2 regions of the Streptomyces sp. Pv4-95 genome follow, and region 2 is predicted to be linked to the other one. Evidence: predicted binding sites of a transcription regulator. Region 2 holds the regulator's gene; the other holds the start of a gene.
What was found. The regulator HspR, encoded in region 2, represses chaperone genes until heat shock. The targets are predictions, from matches to a motif close to TTGAGNNNNNNNNNCTCAA.
Positions count from the first base shown of each region.

Region 1: lon (endopeptidase La) is a predicted target of HspR. The motif match lies at 1,628-1,646, and genes of this name have one in related genera.

Region 1 is NZ_CP127172.1:2,842,222-2,845,626, forward strand. It holds gene lon (endopeptidase La) at 1-1,605, opposite strand, end outside; gene QOM21_RS12450 (pentapeptide repeat-containing protein) at 1,860-2,693, opposite strand; gene QOM21_RS12455 (YfbM family protein) at 2,903-3,405, shown strand, end outside.
Region 2 is NZ_CP127172.1:4,330,647-4,334,051, reverse strand. It holds gene QOM21_RS18980 (pyridoxamine 5'-phosphate oxidase family protein) at 1-350, shown strand, start outside; gene QOM21_RS18975 (hypothetical protein) at 790-1,194, shown strand; gene QOM21_RS18970 (heat shock protein transcriptional repressor HspR) at 1,292-1,744, opposite strand; gene dnaJ (molecular chaperone DnaJ) at 1,746-2,927, opposite strand; gene grpE (nucleotide exchange factor GrpE) at 2,973-3,405, opposite strand, start outside.

The DNA.
Region 1 (3,405 bases), 1.5 Mb from region 2:
CGCCCCGTCCTCCAGGACGACCTCGCCGGGCTCCAGACCGGCCCGCTCCAGCTGCCGGGGCAGCAGGTGCTCCCGTGCGATGACGACCTTCTCGTCCTCGGTGTACCCGTCGAGCCTGACCAGTTCCATCCGGTCCAGCAGCGGCTCGGGGATGGCTTCGAGGACGTTGGCCGTGGCCAGGAAGACCACGTCGCTGAGGTCCAGTTCGACCTCCAGGTAGTGATCGCGGAAGGTGTGGTTCTGCGCCGGGTCCAGGACCTCCAGGAGGGCGGCGGCCGGGTCGCCCCGGAAGTCCGAACCCACCTTGTCGATCTCGTCGAGCAGCACCACCGGGTTCATCGACCCGGCCTCCTTGACGGCCCGCACGATCCGGCCGGGCAGCGCGCCGACATAGGTGCGCCGGTGGCCGCGGATCTCCGCCTCGTCCCGGACGCCGCCGAGCGCGACCCGGACGAACTCGCGCCCCATGGCCCGTGCGACGGACTCGCCGAGCGAGGTCTTTCCGACGCCCGGCGGGCCCACCAGTGCCAGCACCGCGCCGCCGCGCCGCCCGCCGACGAGCCCCAGACCGCGCTCGGTCCGGCGCTTGCGGACGGCGAGGTACTCGGTGATCCGCTCCTTGACGTCCTCCAGGCCCGCGTGGTCGGCGTCCAGGATCTCCTTGGCGCCTGCGATGTCGTACGCGTCCTCGGTCCGCTCGTTCCACGGCAGTTCCAGGACGGTGTCCAGCCAGGTGCGGATCCAGGAGCCCTCGGGGTTCTGGTCGCTGGACCGCTCCAGCTTGTCGACCTCCTTGAGGGCGGCCTTGCGGACCTCCTCGGGCAGTTCGGCGGCCTCGACGCGGGCGCGGTAGTCGTCGCCCTCGTCCTCGGGGTCGCCGTTGATCCCGGCGAGTTCCTTGCGGACCGCTTCCAGCTGACGGCGCAGCAGGAATTCCCGCTGCTGCTTGTCGACGCCCTCCTGGACGTCCTTGGCGATCGACTCGGCGACGTCCTGTTCCGCGAGGTGCTCGCGCAGGGTCTCGGTGGCGAACTTCAGACGGGCCACCGGGTCGGCGGTCTCCAGCAGCCGGACCTTCTGCTCGGTGGTCAGGAAGGGCGAGTAGCCGGAGTTGTCGGCGAGCGTCGGCACGTCCTCGATCTGCTGGACGCGGTCGACGACCTGCCAGGCACCGCGCTTGCGCAGCCAGCTGGTGGCCAGCGCCTTGTATTCGGTGACGAGTTCCGTCACCGCGCCGGGCAGCGGGTCGGGCACCGTCTCCTCGACGGTGGTGCCCTCCACCCAGAGGGCGGCCCCCGGGCCGGTCGTACCCGACCCGATGCGCACCCGGCCCAGGCCCCTGATCAGGGCCCCGGGGTCGCCGTCGGAGAGCCGCCCGACCTGCTCGATCCGCCCGAGCGTGCCGATCCCGGCGTAGCTGCCGTCGAGCCGGGGCACAAGCAGCACCTGCGGCTTGTTACCCGACGGGGCGGCGGCCTGTGCGGCCTCCACGGCTGCCCGGACGTCGGTGTCGGACAGGTCGAGAGGCACCACCATGCCGGGCAGAACGACCTCGTCATCGAGGGGCAGCACGGGCAGGGTGAGCGATGTGGGCGTCGAAGCCATGATCTCCCCTTCGGCAGGCAAGTTGAGCTGTACTCACTCAATGCCGCGGTAGGGGGAGATGTTCCCCGGGGCGCGTTCGCTGTGAGCGATCAGGGATGGGCAGCGTGCGGCGGCGGATCGGCGGAGGTGTCTCCGCTCCGCGTCGGTGGGCGGGTGGTGCCGTACGAAGACGCACGAAGACGGGGGAACTCGGATCGTCGGCGTCGGTCACCGGCGGGCGGCCGCGGATGTGCCGTGCCCGGTGCGGCGGGTGACTACCAGTGAGCCGGGCGGCCGAGCTCCGGCGGCAGCGTGGTGCGGTCGTCCCCCTTGGCCGCGCTGAGCTGGGCCCGGGTGAGGAAGAGGCTGCCGGTGAGGTCGGCGCCGCTCAGATCGGCGTCCCGCAGATCGGCACCGATCAGGTCGGCCAGCCGCAGGTCGGCGCCCGTGAGGTCGGCGGCGATGAGGTAGGCCCCGCGGAGGTTGGCGCCCCGCAGGTCGGCGCGCCGCAACCGGGCGCCCATGAGATCCGCGCCCCGCCGCTCCTTCTTACGGCCCGGCACCTCGGCCCGCACCAGCTCGCTGGTGCGCAGCAGCAGAGCGTTGACCTCGCCCCGGTGGGCGGCGACATCCAGGCCGGCCAATTCCTCGGGAGTGCCGTACGTGAGGGCTTCGGTCTCGTCGAGCGCGCGCCGCAGCTCGTCGTGGATCGGGCGGGCAGCAGGCCGGGCGAGGGCCTCGGCGAGGTACTGAAGGAGTTCGTGGAGCTGCCGCATGACGGGGAAGACGTCGAACATGCTGCGGGCTGTGCGCGGGGCCTGCCGCCAGTCCTCGCCGCCGAAGGTGACCTGTGAGACCTTCTGCCCGGCACCGAAGCAGTCGAAGACGGTGCATCCGGAGAAGCCGCGCTCACGCAGCTCGGCATGGATTCCGCAGCGGAAGTCGCTCCGCAGGTTGCCGCAGGGCCGCCCGGCGTCCTTGTCGACCGCGAAATCCGCCGACGCGGCGAACGGCAGGGCGACGCAGCAGAGCCCGAAGCAACTGCCGCAGTCGGAGACGAGCCCGAGGCGAGTGGCGTCGGGGTTCGGCCGGGTGGGGTCCTGGGACACGGGCGTGCACTCCTGCTACCGGTGAGCACCGCGTACCGCCGCGCTCGCAAGAACGCCATTCTCCCAGGAGCCGACGGATGATCCGGCCACAGGTGGCGACGGGACCTGACCGGGCGCGCGGCGCGGCGCCGGACGGATTCCCGGCGGGGGGCGGTCGGCATCCGGGCCCTCGCGGCGGGTTGTCAGTGGCCGCGCCTAGCATCCGGACCATGAGCATGATCGGACAGTACGCACGTGTCACGGCGGCCGAACTCCAGCGCGCCGTCAGCGATCCCGAGTGGGCGCTGGAGATGGTGGGCGAGCGCATGGACGAGGAGGCGGACACCGAGCCGGAGCCGGCGAAGGCCCGCTGCCTGGACATCGGCACGGCGTGGGACGCCCTCGGCTTCCTGCTCCGCCGCCAGGGCTTCCCCGTGGACATCGTGCACGGCGAGGAGCCGTTGGCGGACGCCGAGGACTGGGGCTACGGGCCGCCCCGCTGTCTCACCCCGGAGCGGGTGCGCACGGCGGCCGAGGAAATGGCGCGGTTGTCCGCCCCGAGCCTGACCGCCGGGGTCGCACCGGACGAACTCGCCGCGTCGAAGGTCTATCCGGCCATCGTCTGGGAGCGCGGCGAACCGCTGGACCACGTCGGCGAGCACTACGCCGCACTGCAGCCGTTCTTCCGGGCCGCGGCGGACGAGGGCGACGGGATGCTGATCTGGTTGGGCTA
Region 2 (3,405 bases):
ACCTCATGCCCACGCTGACCACACTGCGGGCGAACGGCACCCCGCATGTCGTCCCCGTGGGCGTCACCTACGACTCCGGTCAGCGGATCGCGCGGATCATCACGCGCAAGGACAGCACCAAGGTCAAGAACGTCCTCGCCGCCGGCCCCGAGGGCGCAACCGTCGCCGTCTGTCAGGTCGACCGCGGCCGCTGGGCGACGCTGGAGGGCATCGCGCGGGTGCGTACGGACGACGCGTCGGTGGCGGACGCCGTGCGCCGCTACGCCGAGCGCTACGGCCGGACGCCGACGCCGAACCCCGACCGCGTCATGATCGAGATCGCGGTGAACAAGGCCCTCGGCCGCGCCTGAGCCGCGCGAACAGCCGACCCGGCACCTGACCGAAAAGCGCCCCTGCGCCCCCGCCGCCGGCCGTCCACCTGGTACCCAGGACCGGTCGGCTCCGAACAGATCCGCGACCGACTCGGCCCATGGCGATCAGTCGGCATCGCCCGTACCCCTCACACCCCCACTCCGCCCGGGGCGACAACGGGCAGCAGACGGCAGCTGGAGGCCGCATGGCGTCGGCAGCACACCCCACCCCGACCGTTCCCCGCCACCCCGGCCCGGCCCTGCCACGCCCCCGCGCCGAGCTCTGCCCGCGCTGCGGTGGCCAACTCGCCGTCAACCAGGACGGATGGAAGATCTGCCACGCCTGTGGTTACGCCTCGCCGCCCGGCGCCGCCCCTCCACCCCGGGCCCTTCGCGGGGGTATCGTCGCCCCCACACTCGCCACGCCCCGGAGGGCACGATGAACCCGGTCCGAGTGACGGCGATCGCCTGCCTGATGCCGCTGTCCGAGCTGGACGAGGATCCGTTCCTGGTCGATGACCGCACCCAGCACGACATGTGCAAACAGTGGGCGGCCGCCCGTGACTACCGCCTGACCTGCCAGCTCAGCCTGCACCGCCTGCGCGCCGATCACCAGGCCCTGTGGAGCGACGTGAAGGCGGGGCTGGTCGATGTGTTCGTGACCCCCAACCTGCGGGCCCTGGAGAACGCCATCAAGGGCGCCGACGAATTCACCGCCCGCTGCGCCGCGGCCGGGGTCCGCCTGGAGACCGCCGACCTCGACGAGCCGGTCTACACCCTGGCGATGAAGTCGCATGTGCACCGCCGCCTCTCGATGCCGACGGCCGGCTACAACGGCTGCTGACGCCGCCCTCCGCACGCGAAAAAGGGCCGGCTGACCCGGCCCTTTCCCACCAACTCGCGCGAGGTGGCTGCTTGCCGGCCGGAGCCGGAGCGGCCCGTTACTCCGACCGCTTGGGCCGCCACACCACCAGAGCGCCGCTCTGCTGCACATCCTGATACGGCACCAGGTCACGGCGGTAGGACGCGTGCACCGCGGCCTCCCGCTGCTGCATCGCGCTGGCCGCGCCCTCCAGGGCGCCCTGGAGCTCGGCGACCCGCTGCTGCAGGGCCGCGACCTGGTTCTCCAGCTCGATGATGCGCTTGATGCCCGCGAGGTTGATGCCCTCGTCCTGGGACAACTGCTGCACGGTGCGCAGCAGTTCGATGTCCCGGGCCGAGTAGCGGCGGCCCCGCCCGGCCGTACGGTCGGGCGAGACCAGGCCGAGCCGGTCGTACTGCCGCAGGGTCTGCGGATGCAGGCCGGAGAGCTGAGCCGCGACGGAGATGACGTACACCGGCGACTCTTCGGTCAGTTCGTACGGATTACGACGATGTCCGCCCCGGCTGTCCATCTCAAGCTCCCTTCGCGGCCTGGAACAGCTCCGCCCGCGGGTCCTCTCCCGCGGTCGCCTCGCGATACGTCTCCAGCGACTCTCTCGCCTTGTCGCCGAGGTCCTTGGGCACCAGCACCTCGATGGTGACCAGCAGGTCACCCCGGGTGCCGTCCTTGCGGGCCGCTCCCTTGCCGCGGGCCCGCATGGTGCGCCCGTTGGGCGTGCCGGCCGGCAGCTTCAGCGTGACGGGCGGGCCGCCCAGGGTGGGCACCTTCACCTCGCCGCCGAGCGCGGCCTCCGGGAAGGTGACCGGCACCGTGACGGTGAGGTTGTCGCCCTTGCGGCCGAAGACCGGGTGGGCGTCGACGTTCACCACGACATAGAGGTCGCCCGCCGGGCCGCCCTGCTCGCCCGGGGCGCCCTTGCCGCGCAGCCTGATGCGCTGCCCGTTGGAGACGCCCGCGGGGATACGGACCTGCATGGTGCGCGAACTCGTCGCCCGGCCACTGCCCTTGCAGACGTCGCAGGGGTCCTGGGCGATCAGGCCCCGGCCCTTGCAGTCGGCGCACGGGTCGGTGAGCGAGAAACCGCCACCGGCACCCCGGCTGACCTGACCGGTGCCCACACAGGTCGGGCAGACCCGCGGAGTGCCGTGCTTGTCACCGGTGCCCGAACACGCCTTGCAGGGCGCCTGGCTGGACATCCGCAACGGGACCGTGGCCCCGTCGACGGCCTCGGTGAAGCTGAGCGTCACCTCGGACTCGACATCCTGGCCGCGGCGCGGCTGCGTACGCGTCCCGGCGCCGCCACCGCGGTTGAACAGGCCGCCGAAGACATCCCCGAGACCGCCGCCGAAGCCGCCGGCGCCGCCCCCGCTTTGACCCGGCGAGCCCCCGAAGAGGTCGCCCAGGTCGAAGTTGAAGCTGCCGCCGCCCCCGCCGGGGCCGGGCCGGTAGCCGCCGTTGCCGAACAGCGTCCGGGCCTCGTCGTACTCCTTGCGGCGCTTGGGGTCACCGAGGATGTCGTTCGCCTCGGAGATCTCCTTGAAGCGCTCCTCGGCCTTGGCGTCACCCTTGTTGGCGTCCGGGTGGAACTCGCGGGCGAGCTTGCGGTACGCCTTCTTGATCTCCGCCTCGGTCGCGTCCTTCGGGACGCCGAGGACCTTGTAGTAGTCCTTCTCCACGAAGTCCTTGGTGCTCATCCCCGACGTCCCTCCTTCCGCGCGGTTTTCTTTCCTGTCCTCACGTCAGCCCTCTTCCGGGCCACCGTTCTCCTCGTCCGAAGCCTTGGTGTCCTCTTCGGAGGCGGACTTGGTGGTCTGCGTGCCCGGCTGCGGCTCGGCGACGGCGACCCGCGCGGGGCGGATCGTTCGCTCACCGATGCGATACCCGGGCTGCAGGATCGCCACGCACGTCGTCTCGGTGACGTCGGGCGCGTAGGAGTGCATCAGCGCTTCGTGAATCGTCGGGTCGAAGGGCTCACCCTCCTTGCCGAACTGCTGCAGACCCAGCTTGGCGACCGCGGTCTCCAGCGACTCGGCCACCGACTTGAAGCCGCCGACCAGTTCGCCGTGCTCGCGGGCGCGGCCGACGTCGTCGAGGGTGGGAAGGAGCTCGGACAGGAGGTTCGCCGCGGCGATCTCCTTGACCGTGATCCGGTCCCGCTCCACCCGACGGCGG